Regions from separate parts of the Vibrio sp. 2033 genome, predicted to be linked through region 3. Evidence: riboswitches for the same ligand, from Rfam matches in the RefSeq annotation. Region 3 holds a riboswitch; each other region holds the start of a gene.
The links. Region 3 has a riboswitch for thiamine pyrophosphate ahead of thiD (bifunctional hydroxymethylpyrimidine kinase/phosphomethylpyrimidine kinase). Riboswitches for the same ligand answer to the same signal wherever they lie in the genome.
Positions count from the first base shown of each region.

Region 1 (5,633 bases), on a different contig from region 3:
AGAAGAACCATCAAGTGGGTCCATCAGTACTACATATTTGGCGTTTTGGTTGAGTTCTTTATTGAACGCAACTGCTTCGTCTTCTTCTTCACTGGCAACGCCACACACTTGATCACGAGCTTCAAGCGCGGCTTTGAACTTATCGTTCGCGTAAACATCGAGCTTTTGCTGATCTTCACCTTGGACATTTTCCGTGCCTACAGCACCAGTGATATCACCGAGACCCGCTGCGTTGATTTCGCGGTTAACGATTTTTGCAGCTAAACGAATGGAGGCTAAAAGGGATGATAGATCACCGCTAGCGTGGGGGAAATCCGCTTGTTTTTCGACAATGAACTCGCCTAGGGTGCGCAGTCCTGACATGGTTAATCCTTACATTTTCATTTCATTGGGGGTAGTGCGCAAGTGAGCATCTCTTTATGGATGTTAAACGATTGCGCTGGATGTAAGTTTAAGTCGCAGATCTTTTTAATGGTAATGAAGTAACTGTTTGAGATCTCAATTTATTTGTAGACTTGTTTGAGGGATTCATCAGTAAGCAAGAGGTTGTACAGTCTGTGTTCAACCTTGTCATATTTGTGAAAGGGACTGCAAGAAGAAGGCTAAAGTCACTCGCTTTTCAGGCGGTAATCGCGATAATGAAAGCATTAAAAAACGCATTACAAGGTTTAGCTTATGCACATTCATATCTTGGGTATCTGTGGCACATTTATGGGCGGCGCAGCGATTCTAGCGCGCCAATTAGGACATAAAGTCACTGGTTCTGATGCCAACGTTTATCCGCCAATGAGCACACTGCTTGAGTCTCAAGGTATTGAAATTATTGAAGGCTTTGACCCGTCTCAACTCGACCCTCAACCAGATCTTGTGGTGATTGGTAATGCGATGAGCCGTGGTAACCCTTGTGTCGAGCATGTGCTCAACACTAACATGCGTTACACCTCTGGCCCGCAGTGGCTCAACGAGTTTTTGCTGCATGATCGTTGGGTATTGGCGGTATCGGGTACACATGGGAAAACGACCACGTCGAGCATGCTTGCTTGGATACTTGAAGATTGTGGTTATCAACCGGGTTTCTTAGTCGGTGGGGTACTCGGTAACTTCGGAGTGTCTGCTCGTTTGGGTGAAAGTATGTTTTTTGTCGTTGAAGCGGACGAATATGACAGTGCTTTTTTCGATAAGCGTTCTAAGTTTGTGCATTACCATCCTCGCACTTTAATCATGAATAACCTTGAGTTCGATCATGCTGATATCTTCGATGATCTAGAAGCGATCAAACGCCAATTCCATCATTTAGTGCGAACTGTACCGGGCAATGGATTGATCTTAGCGCCGAGGCAGGATCAAGCGTTAGCGGATGTATTAGAGCGTGGTTGCTGGACAGAAAAGCAGTTTTCAGGTGTTGATGGTGACTGGCAAGCGCACAAATTAGTGCTTGATGGCTCAAAATTTGACGTTGCGTTGCAAGGCGAGAAGGTTGGTACCGTCGAATGGAATTTGGTGGGTGACCACAATGTGGATAATGCGCTGATGGCAATCGCTGCTGCACGACATGTTGGAGTCACTCCGGATCTTGCTTGCCAAGCATTAGGGCGTTTCATCAATACCAAGCGCCGTTTAGAGCTGAAAGGTGAAGAACAAGGTGTGACGGTTTACGATGATTTTGCGCATCACCCAACGGCAATTGAACTTACAGTCGGTGGTTTGCGTAACAAGGTAGGTGAAAAACGCATCCTTGCTGTGTTAGAGCCGCGTTCTGCCACCATGAAGCGTGGCGTACACAAAAACACACTTGCAGAGTCACTACACAGTGCAGATGAAGTCTTCTTGTTCCAGCCAGATAATATCGAGTGGTCTGTGCAAGACATTGCCGACCAATGCACACAGCCAGCGTTTGTCGATGCGGATATAGATAACTTTGTAGCCAAGATCGTCGAACGTGCGCGACCAGGTGACCAAATTCTAGTCATGAGCAACGGTGGCTTTGGTGGTATTCACGGAAAACTTCTTGAGCAGTTAAAACAAAAAGCCTGATTGATATGCAAAACAAAACACAACCCTCTCATAAAAAAGCCATCACGTTGGCATTAACGGGTGCTTCTGGTGCTCCCTACGGCCTTCGTCTTTTAGAATGCTTGGTTGCGGCGGATTATCATGTCTACGTTCTGATTTCTTCGGCGGCTCGTGTTGTGATGGCAACCGAGCATAATCTTAAGCTACCAAGTGGCCCAGAAGCGGCGCAGCAAGCATTAGTAGAGCACCTGAACTGCAATCCAAATAACATCACCGTTTGCGGTAAAGACGATTGGTTCTCGCCGGTTGCGTCTGGTTCTGCTGCACCCAAGCAAATGGTGGTTTGCCCATGTTCTGCGGGAAGCGTTGCAGCGATTGCGCATGGTATGTCAGATAACTTGATCGAGCGGGCCGCTGATGTGGTAATGAAAGAGCGCGGGCAGCTGTTGCTCGTGGTTCGCGAAACACCATTTTCAACGCTACATCTGGAGAACATGCACAAACTGTCGCAAATGGGCGTCACCATCATGCCAGCAGCTCCAGGCTTCTATCATCAGCCAAAGAGTATTGAAGACTTAGTGGATTTTATGGTGGCGAGAATTCTTGACCACTTAGGTATTGAGCAAGGTTTGGTGCCTCGTTGGGGTTATGACCAGCGCTCGTGAGCTGATTGTGTAACCACTCAAATACCTTTACAATCCATCCAACTCATCGGGGAGCAAACCCATTTAGCATTGAGTCAATCAATGCATTGGGGCGCTGAGACCTAAGTGTTTAACTAGGGACCCGTATTACCTGAACCAGATAATGCTGGCGTAGGAATTGAGTCTGGATATTGGAAGTCCTTAATAGCCGCCTCAAACCCTGTGCCGCTCAACTTATTTCTCTGAAATACTCATGGAGAGCGAGCAGTGAAACCCACTCTAAATCTGATTGCCTTAGCTGCAATCACCTCTACTTCAGCGTTTGCCGCTGAAAACACATTAACCATCTATACCTACGACTCTTTTGCCGCAGATTGGGGGCCGGGTCCTAAAATCGAGCAAGCTTTTGAAGCAAAATGTGGCTGTGACGTTAACTTCGTAGCGTTGGACGATGGTGTGTCGATTCTGAATCGTCTTCGTCTTGAAGGCGGTAATAGCAAAGCGGACATCGTATTAGGTTTGGATAACAATCTGATGGCAGAAGCGAAGAAAACCGGTCTGCTTGCCGAGCACAATGTAGATACGTCCAATACAGTGTTACCAAACGGTTGGAGCGACACGACGTTTGTACCGTACGATTACGGCTACTTCGCGTTTGTGTACAACAAAGAGAAAATGACTAATCCGCCGAAAAGCATGAAAGAGCTGGTGGAAACGCGCGACGATCTGAAAGTGATTTACCAAGATCCGCGGACTTCAACGCCGGGCCAAGGCTTGATGCTATGGATGAAATCTATTTATGGCGACGATGTGACGCAAGCGTGGCAGAAGCTAGCGAGCAAAACCGTAACGGTCACGAAAGGTTGGTCTGAAGCGTATTCCATGTTCCTCAATGGTGAGTCCGATTTAGTGCTTTCTTACACCTCCTCACCTGCGTACCACTTAATTGCGGAAAACGATTCGAAGTTTGCGACGGCGAATTTTGCTGAAGGCCACTACATGCAAGTTGAAGTCGCCGCCAAAGTGAAAGGGGCAAAAAATTCAGAACTTGCTGATCAATTTATGAGTTTCATTTTAAGTGATGAGTTCCAATCGGCGATGCCAACGGGTAACTGGATGTACCCAGTCACTGACGTTGAGTTACCTAAAGGTTTTGAAACTTTGAGTGTTCCAAGCAAGTCGTTGAGCTTTAGTGCTGATGAAGTGGCAAAAATGCGTAAGTCTTGGATTCGCGAATGGCAAAGCGCATTGACGTTTTAGCTGACGTTTCCACCCTCATCTGAATGAGATAGGTTTTACCTTTGAATTCTGTTCCAAAAATAGGTTTAGGGGTCGCGATGATCATCGCGACCTTTGTTATTTCTGCCCTAGGTGCTTTGATTGTTCAAGCCCCTTCACTTGATGTGTCTGTGGTATGGGGCGACCCGTACTATCAACATGTCACCAAGTTCAGTTTCTACCAAGCGTTTCTTTCCACATTGCTCAGTGTTGGCTTTGCCATTCCAGTAGCGCACGCACTTTCGCGTCGCCAATTTATTGGTAAATCATTACTGCTTAAGCTGTTTGCATCGACACTGGTTTTGCCGGTTTTGGTTGGTGTTTTTGGGCTGTTAGCGATTTATGGCAACAGTGGTTTGTTGGCGCAGTGGTTGCAAAGTTTCGACACTAAACTGCCATTCTCTATTTACGGTTTGAACGGCATTTTACTCGCCCATGTGTTCTTTAATTTACCTTACGCGGCACGATTGCTTCTGCAAGCCTTGGAGTCTATTCCTGCCGAGCAGCATAAGCTTTGCGCGCATCTTGGGATGAGCCATTGGGATAAGTTTCGCTGGGTAGAATGGCCGCGTTTAAGGCAGCAGCTTCCCCACGTTTGTGGGTTGGTGTTTATGTTGTGCTTTACCAGTTTTGCCACTGTAATGGCGTTGGGGGGCGGGCCAAAATCCACCACCATTGAATTGGCCATTTACCAAGCGATTAAGTTTGATTTTGATTTACAAGCTGGGGCGTTATTGGCGCTGTGGCAGATGCTGTTATGTGGACTGCTTGCTATTGGAGTGCAGAAGTTAACAAGGCCTGTTTCTATCAGTGCTGGAAGCACATCGGTACAGCAATATTTAACGAAGGATCATGGGTGGTCAAAAGCTTGGGATAGCTTTTGGATCATAGGTGCCTTTTTACTGGTAATACCGCCGTTATTGATGGTGTTACTGAGTGGCATCAACCAACAAGTTTGGACAGTATTAACCGATGAGCGTTTTTGGTTTGCGCTATTGAACTCCCTCAAAGTCGCCTGTGTCGCTAGCGTGCTTGCGGTCGCTGCAGGGGTGTCCATACTATTGACCAGTCGCCGTTGGCGGTTGCAGTACAAAAACACGCGAGCCGATCAGATAGAGTTAATCGGCACCATTATTTTGGTGACTCCAGGTCTGGTGATTAGCACCGGTTTATTCTTACTACTGCGCGCATTTACCGATGTTTTTAGCTTGGCATTTTTTGTCGTGATTTTGGTGAACGGTTTGATGGCTTTGCCTTACGTGATCAAAACGCTAGCGCAGCCAATGCTGCACATTGAACAACAGTATCAGTATGTATGTGCCAGCTTAGGCATGCGTGGCTGGCAACGGTTTAAAGTGGTGGAGTGGCAGGCGCTACGCAAGCCGTTTGCACATGCGTTTGCGATCAGCTTTATGTTTGCAATAGGGGATTTAAGTGCCATCGCACTGTTTGGTGGACAAGAGTTTCGTACCTTACCTCTGTATTTGTTCCAGTTGCTTGGCAGTTATCAGATGGACGCAGCTGCGGTGGTATCGGTGACCCTATTGTTGTTGAGTGTGGGCTGTTTTGCCTTGATTGAGAAAGTATTGAAAACGAAGGAGAGAGCGTAATGTTAGTGTTGGATGATGTGCAGTACACCTACCAACGTGAACTGTTTCGTTTTGACTTAACGATTGAGCAAGGACAGATTGTATCGCT
Region 1 covers NZ_JAWOVC010000004.1:76,448-82,080, forward strand. Annotated here, with positions in the region: gene fbp (class 1 fructose-bisphosphatase) at 1-363, opposite strand, end outside; gene mpl (UDP-N-acetylmuramate:L-alanyl-gamma-D-glutamyl-meso-diaminopimelate ligase) at 676-2,034, shown strand; gene R7P74_RS07945 (flavin prenyltransferase UbiX) at 2,040-2,678, shown strand; TPP riboswitch at 2,716-2,852, shown strand; gene thiB (thiamine ABC transporter substrate binding subunit) at 2,925-3,917, shown strand; gene thiP (thiamine/thiamine pyrophosphate ABC transporter permease ThiP) at 3,959-5,545, shown strand; gene thiQ (thiamine ABC transporter ATP-binding protein) at 5,545-5,633, shown strand, end outside.
Region 1: linked by a shared signal. The riboswitch ahead of thiB (thiamine ABC transporter substrate binding subunit) and the one ahead of thiD (bifunctional hydroxymethylpyrimidine kinase/phosphomethylpyrimidine kinase) in region 3 are both predicted to bind thiamine pyrophosphate.

Region 2 (5,633 bases), on a different contig from region 3:
CCTTCTACTGCAGAATTGGTCCCTGGGTTTAACACAGACGTACTCGCATTTAATGGTTCGATTCCAGCGCCTGTGATTCGTTGTCGCCAAGGCGAGAAAGTTATAATTCGGTTTACTAACAAGCTTTCAGAGCCGACTACAATCCACTGGCATGGCTTGCGAATCCCTATTGAAATGGATGGTGTACCTTTCTTAAGCCAGCCGCCTATCATGCCGGGTGAAACATTCGTTTATGAATTTACACCACCAGATGCAGGCACGTTTTGGTATCACCCCCACATGAATAGCGTTAAGCAACTTGGTATGGGCTTAGTTGGGCTAATTATCGTTGAAGAGGCTGAGCCTGTTCTATTTGATGAAGAACAGGAAATAGTTCTAAAGCATTGGCATTTAGACAAACAAGGTCAGTGGAAGAACCTTATGGTACCGCGCTTGAGCGCTCGTATGGGGACTCCCGGAGAGTGGAGTAGCGTCAATGGTGTGCATGAACCTGTTTATACGCTGAAGCAGAATGCTACCACGCGATTAAGAATTGCTAACGTCGATAACACCATTACTTACCCGATCGCTATTGAAGGTGCAGAGGCTTGGGTTATTGCTATTGATGGTAACCCTGTTAAAACGCCTTATAAGCTCACTCAGCATAAAATTGGTCCAGGAATGAGGTTAGATGTCGGATTGATTGCTCCGAAGGCTGGAACACGTGTTTATGTGCGTCAAATGAAAGGACGCTTCCCATTCCCTTTGTGCGAGTTTGACGTTGTTGAGTCTGACTTGCCGAGCAACCAGAAACTGCCTTTATTACCTCTCAACCCTGTGCCAGCTCTCGATTTGAAAAATGCAGAGCAAATCGATTATGTGTTTGAGTGGGAGGGGGCGATCACTCCTGCTGATAAATCGGGCAAAGCGATACCTAAGTTCTGGCTGATGAACAAACGGGCTTGGGAGGGAATGAGCAAAGATAATATTCCAGCGCCGCTTTCAACATTGGAGATGGGAAAAACCTATATCTTCAACCTAAAGAACGTCACCCAATATCATCATCCTATTCATCTTCATGGACACACATTTACGGTTCTTGAGTTAGATGGCAAAAAACTCGACGAACCGTTTCATACCGATACGGTCTTACTTGGAAAAAACGGCAGTGCGAAAGCGGCATTTGTTGCAGATAACCCAGGGCGTTGGATGTACCATTGTCATGTAATTGAACATATGAAGACGGGTTTGATGGGTTACATTGAAGTAAAGTGACTCCTGTAACTTTTAAAATCTTGATAAGTTTTAAGCGCTATACTTTGCTGAATTCTAAGATTGTATAATCACTATTGCCGTAAATTTGATTACAATGTCGCCATTAAATTTTCTGGGGGAATTATGGGACAACTATCCGTTTTGGGTTTTATTGCATTGGGTGGTGCATTTGGTGCATGTTCTCGTTACTTAATTTCTGAACTTTGTGTCATTTTATTGGGGCGTGGTTTTCCATATGGTACGTTAACCGTTAACGTTGTTGGCTCATTTATGATGGGCTTATTGATAGCAGCTTTCGATAATGAACTTTTGGCAACGGAACCTTGGCGACAAGTGATTGGCTTGGGTTTTTTAGGGGCACTAACGACGTTTTCCACCTTCTCGATGGATAATGTGTTGCTTATGCAGCAGGGCGCTTTCTTTAAGATGGGGTTGAACGTATTGTTGAATGTCGTGTTAAGTATTTCAGCTGCGTGGATAGGCTTTCAATTATTGATGCGCAGCTAGCAAAGTAGTTAAAAATTGAACAGGTCGGCTTGGTTTCACCAAGCCGTTTTTATATACTGACATCACTTGTCGGAGTGCCATAAGGCTGAGACCGTTAATTCGGGATCCGTTGAACCTGATCAGATTAGAATCTGCGAAGGGAACAAGAGAAGATATTCACACCGGAGTTCTTTCTGGTTGATCTATCAAAAGTCGAATGTTGTTACAGGCAAATATCGTAAGCTTTAACTAGCCTTAATTTGACTCCTCTTGTCGCATCTATCCGCCAAGCATTTTTATCCAATTACTTTTTATCTAGTATAACAAAGCAAGGAAAAATGCTATGTCGAGTCGCAAACAAGCGAGACTGGAAGCAAAACAGTTCATTGATACACTCTCGGTACAACCGTACCCCAATTCAAGCAAAGTCTACGTAGAAGGCTCACGTCCAGATATTCGTGTGCCAATGCGTGAAATATCACTCGCCGATAGCCTTATTGGAGGCACAAAAGAAGCGCCTATTTTCGAGCCTAATGAGCCAGTACGCGTTTACGATACCTCGGGTGTATACACAGATCCAGAGCACACCATAGACCTCTATAGCGGCTTACCTAAGCTGAGAGAAGGGTGGATTGAAGAGCGTGCCGATACTGAGCTACTTGATGAAGTAAGCTCGGTGTACACCAAAGAACGCTTAGAAGACGAAACACTAGACGATCTTCGTTACGGTAATCTACCACGTATTCGACGTGCCAAAGATGGCCATTGTGTGACCCAATTGCACTATGCTCGCAAAGGTATTATTACCCCAGAAATGGAATATATCGCGCTGCGTGAAAACATGGGGCGTGCCAAGTATCGCGATGAAGTGCTGAATCAACAGCATCCGGGTCAAAGCTTTGGTGCGAACCTACCAAAGGACATTACTGCAGAGTTTGTGCGTAAAGAAGTCGCCGAAGGTCGCGCTATTATCCCTTCTAATATCAACCACCCAGAATCCGAACCAATGATCATTGGGCGTAACTTTTTGGTCAAAGTGAACGCCAACATCGGTAACTCATCGGTCACTTCTTCGATTGAAGAAGAAGTAGAGAAACTAGTGTGGGCGACGCGCTGGGGTGGCGATACCGTTATGGATCTCTCTACTGGACGCAATATTCACGAAACTCGCGAGTGGATTCTACGTAACAGTCCGGTTCCGATCGGTACCGTGCCAATGTACCAAGCGCTTGAGAAAGTGAACGGTGTTGCGGAAAACCTTAACTGGGAAGTGATGCGCGATACCCTGATTGAGCAAGCAGAGCAGGGCGTTGACTACTTTACTATCCATGCCGGTTTACTACTTCGTTATGTGCCAATGACTGCAAAACGCGTTACTGGCATCGTCTCTCGTGGTGGTTCTATCATCGCGAAATGGTGTTTAGCGCATCACCAAGAAAGCTTCTTATATACCCACTTCCGAGAGATCTGTGAAATCTGTGCTAAGTACGATGTCGCACTATCTCTTGGTGATGGTCTGCGCCCTGGCTCGGTAGCCGATGCTAACGACGAAGCGCAATTTGCAGAGCTTCGCACTCTTGGTGAGTTGACCAAGATAGCGTGGGAATACGACGTACAGGTGATAATCGAAGGTCCTGGTCATGTTCCAATGCATATGATCAAAGAGAACATGGAAGAGCAGTTAGAGCACTGTCATGAGGCTCCTTTCTATACCCTTGGTCCGCTGACGACAGACGTCGCTCCTGGTTACGACCATATTACTTCAGGCATCGGCGCTGCCATGATTGGTTGGTATGGCTGTGCAATGCTTTGCTACGTAACTCCTAAAGAGCATCTTGGCTTACCAAACAAAGAAGACGTGAAAGTAGGCATGATCACTTACAAGCTTGCTGCGCACGCCGCTGATTTAGCGAAAGGGCACCCTGGCGCTCAAGTTCGTGATAATGCGCTTTCTAAAGCTCGCTTCGAGTTCCGTTGGGAAGATCAATTTAACTTGTCGCTCGACCCAGATACTGCTCGTGCTTTCCATGATGAAACCTTGCCTCAAGAGTCCGGCAAAGTTGCTCACTTCTGTTCGATGTGTGGACCAAAGTTCTGCTCGATGAAGATCTCGCAAGAGGTACGAGAGTATGCGAAAGACACTGAGCAAGTTGCTGCGGACCAAGCTATATCGATCAAAATGCTGGATGATCCTCTTGAGGGGATGCGTCAGAAATCGCAAGAATTTAGAGAGTCAGGTTCTGAACTATACCACCCAGCAGCACATGCCGAGGTAAGTGACTAATGAGCAAAATCCTTATTCCGTCATCATTGATTGAACTGACTGGTTTAGTTCAGCAATGTTTGTTGTTGGCGAAAGAACAGGGTTTTAGCATCGAAGACATTGAGTTGGGTGTGAGCCCAACTCAATCTATTCAGCTTGTTCGCGACCAACAGACCACACGTATAACGACAGATCTTATTGATGGTTATGACTCTGAGCATGAGAGTTCATTTGTGTTCCATTACCGCTCTGCTTTATCGGTAGAAGCGTGTGCTAAGCAACCGTCGAAAGCGATTTATATTGGCATTGCTGATACGCAGGTATCCGATGAAAAGGAGAAAGTGCTTCAGCTTGATATCTGGCGTCACCCAATTAACAACGAAGTGAGAGCGCTTTCCGTTAAGTCCAAATTCAACGCAATGTTCAATCCTGAACATCACCTTGCTTGGATAGTAACGCTGACAGTACTCGATTTTCCTATCGAAGATGCGTTAACACTTGCTCGAGGAATGCTAACTCAGCAAGCGAATGTTTCACGTGAAACACTGTTGAATGACAACCTTGATGAGGGAAGATCTACTCGGTGGGCTGACCAATTTGATGATTTCCCCACACCTGTACTGGAGGATAACCGACTAGGTATTCAAGTTGGTTGGTCTGCACAAGGCGAGAGCGTTAGCTTTCCAACTCTGACTAAGCAAAGTCTAGGGCTCTATCCAGTCGTTGATGATGTTGCTTGGATTGAGCGTCTACTGCCACTAGGCATCAACACTATTCAACTGCGAATCAAGAACCCACAACAAGCCGATTTAGAACAACAGATCATTCGAGCAATTGAGCTAGGTCGTCAGTATCAAGCACAAGTGTTCATAAATGACTACTGGCAGTTGTCAATCAAGCATGGCGCTTATGGCGTTCACCTAGGACAAGAAGACATAGAAGAATCGAATTTGGCTCAGATAACTAAAGCCGGCATTCGTCTTGGTCTTTCTACTCATGGTTATTATGAGCTACTGCGCATCGTACAAATTCATCCTAGTTACATCGCGCTAGGGCATATTTTCCCAACCACCACAAAACAGATGCCATCGAAACCACAAGGTTTGGTGCGCTTGGCTTTGTATCAAAAGCTGATTGATAGCATTCCTTATACAAATACAGAGGCTGCTTTCAGAACTTCAAAAGACAAAGAAGTAAGTGACTATGTGCTTGGCTTTCCGACGGTTGCGATTGGTGGTATTGACCAATCTAATGCAGACCAAGTTTGGCGCATGGGCGTCTCTAGTTTGGCAGTTGTGCGAGCTATTACGTTGGCAGAATCACCTCAGTCCGTCATTGAGTTCTTTGCACAACTGATGAAAGAAAGACAGCTAACGTTTACTGATCAGAATAGTGAATTAGCGCATACCAAGAGAGGCGAGAATGCTCACGGATAAGCAGTTCCTTCGCTATCAACGCCAAGTAGCTCTGCCTGAAATTGCTGAAAGTGGGCAAGAGCGTTTGAGCAAATCGCATGTGCTGATCATCGGTTGTGGTGGGTTAGGGAGCGCAGCGAGTTTGTACTTGGCATCAGCGGGTGTTGGTAAATTGGTTGTGGTCGATGACGATGAAGTTGATAGCAGTAACCTGC
Region 2 covers NZ_JAWOVC010000027.1:32,413-38,045, reverse strand. Annotated here, with positions in the region: gene R7P74_RS22225 (multicopper oxidase family protein) at 1-1,254, shown strand, start outside; gene crcB (fluoride efflux transporter CrcB) at 1,378-1,761, shown strand; TPP riboswitch at 1,822-1,920, shown strand; gene thiC (phosphomethylpyrimidine synthase ThiC) at 2,084-4,024, shown strand; gene R7P74_RS22210 (thiamine phosphate synthase) at 4,024-5,439, shown strand; gene R7P74_RS22205 (HesA/MoeB/ThiF family protein) at 5,426-5,633, shown strand, end outside.
Region 2: linked by a shared signal. The riboswitch ahead of thiC (phosphomethylpyrimidine synthase ThiC) and the one ahead of thiD (bifunctional hydroxymethylpyrimidine kinase/phosphomethylpyrimidine kinase) in region 3 are both predicted to bind thiamine pyrophosphate.

Region 3 (5,633 bases):
TGGTTATTTTCGGCAATTACTTGCTTTCCCAAGGGATGGCTTTTTTCAATAATTTATCGGTGATGAAGTAGAGTGAGATAGACAGCACGGCGAGGATAAACAGCGCTGCAAACATCTCATCAATGATCATTCGAGCGTTAGCTTGGAGCATCAGATAACCCAAGCCTTCACTTGAACCTACCCACTCACCGACCACTGCTCCAATTGGCGCAATAACGACGGCAACACGAATACCTGAAGCTAAAGTTGGTAGTGCGGCTGGCAATTGAATATGACGAAGTAGCTGCCATTTCGACGCGCCCATGGTCTTGGCAAGATCGAGGTAACCTGTTGGTGTATTGCGCAAACCGTCATAGCAACATGTCGTGACGGGGAAAAAGATGATGATCGCCGCCATGACAACTTTCGATGCAATGCCGTAACCAAGCCAAAGCATGAGCACTGGCGCGATGGCGAACACAGGGATCGCTTGGCTAGCAATCAGAATGGGCAGTAACCAACGCTTGAGCGGCTCGAACATCAGCATTTGCAATGCGAACAGCAAACCCATTGATAATCCAAGCGCCAAGCCAAGTAAAATCTCTTGCGCGGTAACCCAAGTATGTTTGAGCAGGACATCGTAACGAGTGACCAATCTATCCAGCACTTCAATTGGTGAAGGTAAGATGAAGCTTGGCATATCGAATATCACCACGACCAACTGCCACAATCCCAAGATCACCGCAGTGCTGATGACCAAGCGCAGAGCCGGATGTGTCACGCTTTCTTTTTTACCAATACGTGCCGAAACGGAGTTGTACTGAGTCATATCACTCATAGTCTTTCTCCAATTGGTCCAAAATCGCTTGTTGTAGCGCCGCGCATTCTCCATCGAGAACTCGTGGAGGCGTAGAACCCGGAACAACCAAGTGCTGAGCTTGCGCAGGTGAGCCTTGCAATACATAGAGTTGATGAGCTAATCGCACCGCTTCTTGTGGGTCGTGGGTAATCAGAACAACCGTCTTATCTTTCAATAATTCGGCAGACAAGGTTTGCAACTTATGGCGAGTAACCGCGTCCAGCGCAGAGAAGGGCTCATCCATCAGAACCAGAGGCTTGTCTTGCATCAGAGTACGAGCAAGGGCAACACGCTGTCTCATACCGCCAGAGAGCTGAGCTGGCTTAGCATCCGCGTAATCGGCGAGTCCCACTTGGCTGAGTAAAGTCAGTGCACGTTGTCTATTTTGCTCTGGTGCTTGCTCTTGAGAAAATCGAGAACTGAGGCAGACGTTGTCTAACACATTCAACCACGGTAGCAATAAATCCTGTTGAGCCATGTAAGCGATACGGTCATGCAGTGCAGCGCCATCGGTTGTGATGAGTTCGCCATGCCAGTCAACTTGGTCATCCAGTAGGCCAGCTAAGTAACGCAATATTGTGGTTTTCCCGCAGCCACTTCGTCCGAGTAATACCGTCCATTTACCGACGGGAATGGTCATGTTCATTCCTGCTAAAGTCGGTGTTTGGCTATCTTTGTATCGCAGGCTAGCATCGGAAAGCTGAATGCCAATCGCGTTAGCGAACATAGGTATGACCCGCAAAGAAGTGATTCACAGGGCCGTGACCTTTACCGACATCCAATTCATCAGCGTGTGCGATAGCTTGGCTGATGTACTGCTTACCAAGGTGCACCGCTTTGTGTAGGTTGTTGCCTTGGCTAAGGTAAGACGCAATGGCGGAAGACAGTGTACAGCCCGTACCGTGTGTGTTTTTGGTCGGAAAACGCTTGGCGCTGATTAACTCGGCACAGTCTTGCATGATCAGCAGATCGTTGCTGTTTTCATTTTCTTCAAGATGACCGCCTTTGAGCAGAATAGCTTTGGCACCAAGTGCACGAAGGTCGGTAATCATATCGTTCATTTCAGATTCTGATTGAGGCACTGGCTTACCCGTCAATGCTGCACCTTCTGGCAGGTTAGGAGTGATGATGTCTGCCAGTGGAATTAGTTCTTCTTTTAATGTGCTGATTGCTGATTGCTCAAGTAGCAAATCGCCGCTGGTGGCGACCATGACGGGATCAATCACAAGATGTTTAGGTTGGTATTGCTTAATCTTGTTAGCAACGACTTTAATGATGTTCGAATCCGCCAGCATGCCGACTTTTACCGCCACAATATTGAGATCGGTAAACACTGCATCGAGTTGGGTTTCAACGTGATCAAGAGGAATAGGGAAAATCGCAGAAACGCCTTGCGTGTTTTGTGAGGTGATGGCGGTAATCACTGAGCAGGCAAAGCTGCCAGTTGCGGACATCGCTTTGATATCGGCTTGGATGCCTGCGCCGCCGCCGCTGTCGGAGCCTGCGATGGTTAAGACAACAGGGGTAGGCAAGGCTGGCGTTTGATGTGAATGAGGTTGTGATTGCTGCGTCATGGTCGCTCCTACTACAAGACGTATAGGAACTGACTTTGACCGTTGCAGATAGATCGATTTTTCGATCGCTATCGCTTACCTAAGAGGGGCGACGAAAGGCAAAGTGTGCATAGTTCCCTACGTCAGTGCTAACTGAATCAGGTTCAACGGGTCTCGAATTTCGATCTCAGCCAACACTTGTCGTGTGGCCCCCCGACTATTTCGTTCGGATGATAGCAGGACCATTGCGGAAGGGATACGTTTTTTGAGCGTAATTATAATGAGTATTCAATTATGCGAGGTGAGTGATAAAGTAAGCACCTAAATGGTTTGCTGGGTGGAATTTACTAGTGCAACGCTCTGGTGAATGAGCAGAACCTGGAATATTTAATAAATAATCGTGGTCTCGTTAAGCAAGGATTAGCACAAAACAAGGTTAAAAAACTGTTAAAATTTAACGTGTTGCCAATTTAACTTTGTTGAACTTTTTCACAGTTAATTAGGAAGGCTAAGACGATCATCGAGCAAGGAGACTTCATGCTTAATTCTGTAACAGCGAAGTCAGTGATCGATCATGCTCTCTTTTTGGGGGCTGATTTCGCTGAACTATTCGTTGAACATCACCAAACCAACACTGTCCAGATCGCATCTGGTGAAGTGGATAAGGTTAACTCGGGTATCGATTTTGGTATCGGTATTCGTCTTTTTTTCGGTCATAAGGTGCTTTACGGTTACACCAACAGCACAGATGAAGCCGAACTAAAGCGCGTAACCTCGCTGCTTGCTGCAAAAGACAAGCGTGAGCAAATCGCGTCAGCGGGTTCTTTGAATTTGAACCGCTACCCAATCCAACATGGTTGCCGCATGCCGCTAAGTAAGGATGCTAACCTAGATTCAAAAATCGCGTTTCTATTGAAAGTTGACCAAGCCGCACGTGCTGAGAGTGAGCATATCAGCCAGTTTATTGGCAGCGTTCTTCAGCGCGAGCAACAAGTGTCTATCTTCAACTCAGAAGGTCTACACGTTGACGATACTCGCCACTACATTCGTGTTGCTGGTAACACTGTCGCGCAAAAAGGTAATGAGCAGTCTTCTGGTATGGAAGGTCCTGGCGCTCTTGCTGGTTGGGAATTCAGTGAACAGCTTGATGCCAAAGAGCTAGGTCAAACTATCGCGCAGCAAGCGTTAGTAAAACTTGGCGCGGATGCTTGTCCATCGGGTGAAATGCCGGTGGTGATTGGTAACGGCTTTGGCGGCGTTATCTTCCATGAAGCATGTGGTCACTTGCTAGAAACCACTTCAGTTGCGAAGAAAGCATCAGTATTCCACGACAAGATGGGCGAAATGGTTGCTCACACCGCGGTGAATGCAGTCGATGATGGCACCATGACCAACGAATGGGGCTCGATTCATGTTGATGACGAAGGCATGAAGACTCAGCGTACCCAATTGATCAAAGACGGTAAGCTAACCAGCTTTATGGTCGATAAAATGGGTGGCATGAAGACAGGTTACGAACCTACGGGTTCTGGTCGTCGTCAAAACTACAAGTTCGCACCAACCTCGCGTATGCGTAATACCTTTATCGAAGAGGGCGAGCATTCACTTGATGACATGCTGGCAGGCATCGAGCGTGGTATCTATGCGAAGAAGATGGGCGGTGGCTCGGTTCAACCGGGTACGGGTGAGTTTAACTTTGCTGTTCGTGAAGCTTATCTCATTGAAAATGGCAAAATCACCAAGCCTCTGAAAACAGCAACGCTGATCAGCACGGGTCCAAAAGTGTTGAAAGAAATCAGCATGGTCGGCAAAGACATGGCACTTGCGCCGGGCATGTGTGGTTCCGTAAGTGGTTCAGTACCAACAACAGTCGGTCAGCCAACACTGAAAGTCGATAACATTCTGGTAGGAGGCGGTAACTAATGAGCCAAGAACAACAACTTCTTAATGCGGTTGATTACGTCCTATCAGAAGCAAAACGCCAAGGTGCAGAAGCGGACGTCATTGTAAACCGCAACAGCAGCTTTTCTCTGAAAGCGAACCAAGGAAAGCTGGATGAGTACAAAGTAAGCTCAAGCCAAGTGCTGGGTGTTCGTGTTGTGAAAGATGCGCGTGTTGCAACGAGCTATTCTGAGTCGTTAGAACAACCAAGCTTAGATTTGATGCTGACTAATGCACTGCAAAGCGCTCGTTTTTCCAAGCAAGATGAACATCAGACCATTAGTTGTGTGAACAGCCAAATCACGACTGACGTGGCTGAGATTGCTCAAGAAGACACAACTTCGGTTGATGAAAAAATTGAACTGTCTCTCGCACTTGAGCAAGGCGTAGTGGCTCTGCCTCACGCTTCTAGCGCACCATACAATGGTTACAGTGACGGTGAAACTCAGCTCATCATCGCGAATACTCAAGGTACGTTATGTCAACATTTCGAGCGATCGTTCACTTGTTACGCGTATACCTTGTTTGAAAAAGACGGCAAACAGTCGATGGCGGGAAGAATGTCGCTAGGTCGCCGTTTTGATGAGTTGGCTCCAGCTTATTGTATAGAAGGCGGTTACAAGCTTGCTCGTGATCTTCTTGAAGGTGTACCGGTTGCGACGGGTAACTACCCCGCTATTTTCCACATCAATGCGCTGGCAAGTTTATTCGGTGCTTTCGGCAGTGCTTTCTCTGGCGTAAGCGCGATGAAAGGCATTACGCCACTGGGTGATAAGCTTGGTCAACGTGTTGCGAGTGATTTAATTACCTTTACTGATACGGCTTACATGCCAAATGGTATGGCAATCGCAAGTTTTGATAGTGAAGGCTTTGCTACTCAAGACAATGTGATGATTGCTAATGGCCAACTGAATACGCTATTGCACAATAGCCAAACAGCGAATTATTTGGGTGCAGTGTCGACGGCAAGTGCCGCTCGCGGTGCAAAATCGAGCTTAGACGTATCAGCGAATCACAAAGTGATTGCGACAGGCAACAGCAGTGCATCAGAAGTAAAAGCGGGAGAGTACCTAGAGTTAGTCGAGCTTCAAGGTGTCCATTCTGGTGCGGATGCAGTGAGTGGTGATTTCTCATTTGGTGCGAGTGGCTTCTTGTGCCGTGATGGAGAGCGCGTTCAACCAGTTCGTGGGATCACGGTAGCGGGTAACTTCTACAAGATGCTGCAAGAAGTTGAGGCAGTGGGTGATACTCAGTTAATTAACGATAGCCGAACTTTCTTCTCGCCAGACGTTCGTTTTGCT
Region 3 covers NZ_JAWOVC010000034.1:14,566-20,198, forward strand. Annotated here, with positions in the region: partial or broken gene R7P74_RS23105 (ABC transporter permease) at 17-751, opposite strand; gene R7P74_RS23110 (ABC transporter ATP-binding protein) at 810-1,565, opposite strand; gene thiD (bifunctional hydroxymethylpyrimidine kinase/phosphomethylpyrimidine kinase) at 1,555-2,412, opposite strand; TPP riboswitch at 2,510-2,617, opposite strand; gene R7P74_RS23120 (TldD/PmbA family protein) at 2,929-4,314, shown strand; gene R7P74_RS23125 (TldD/PmbA family protein) at 4,314-5,633, shown strand, end outside.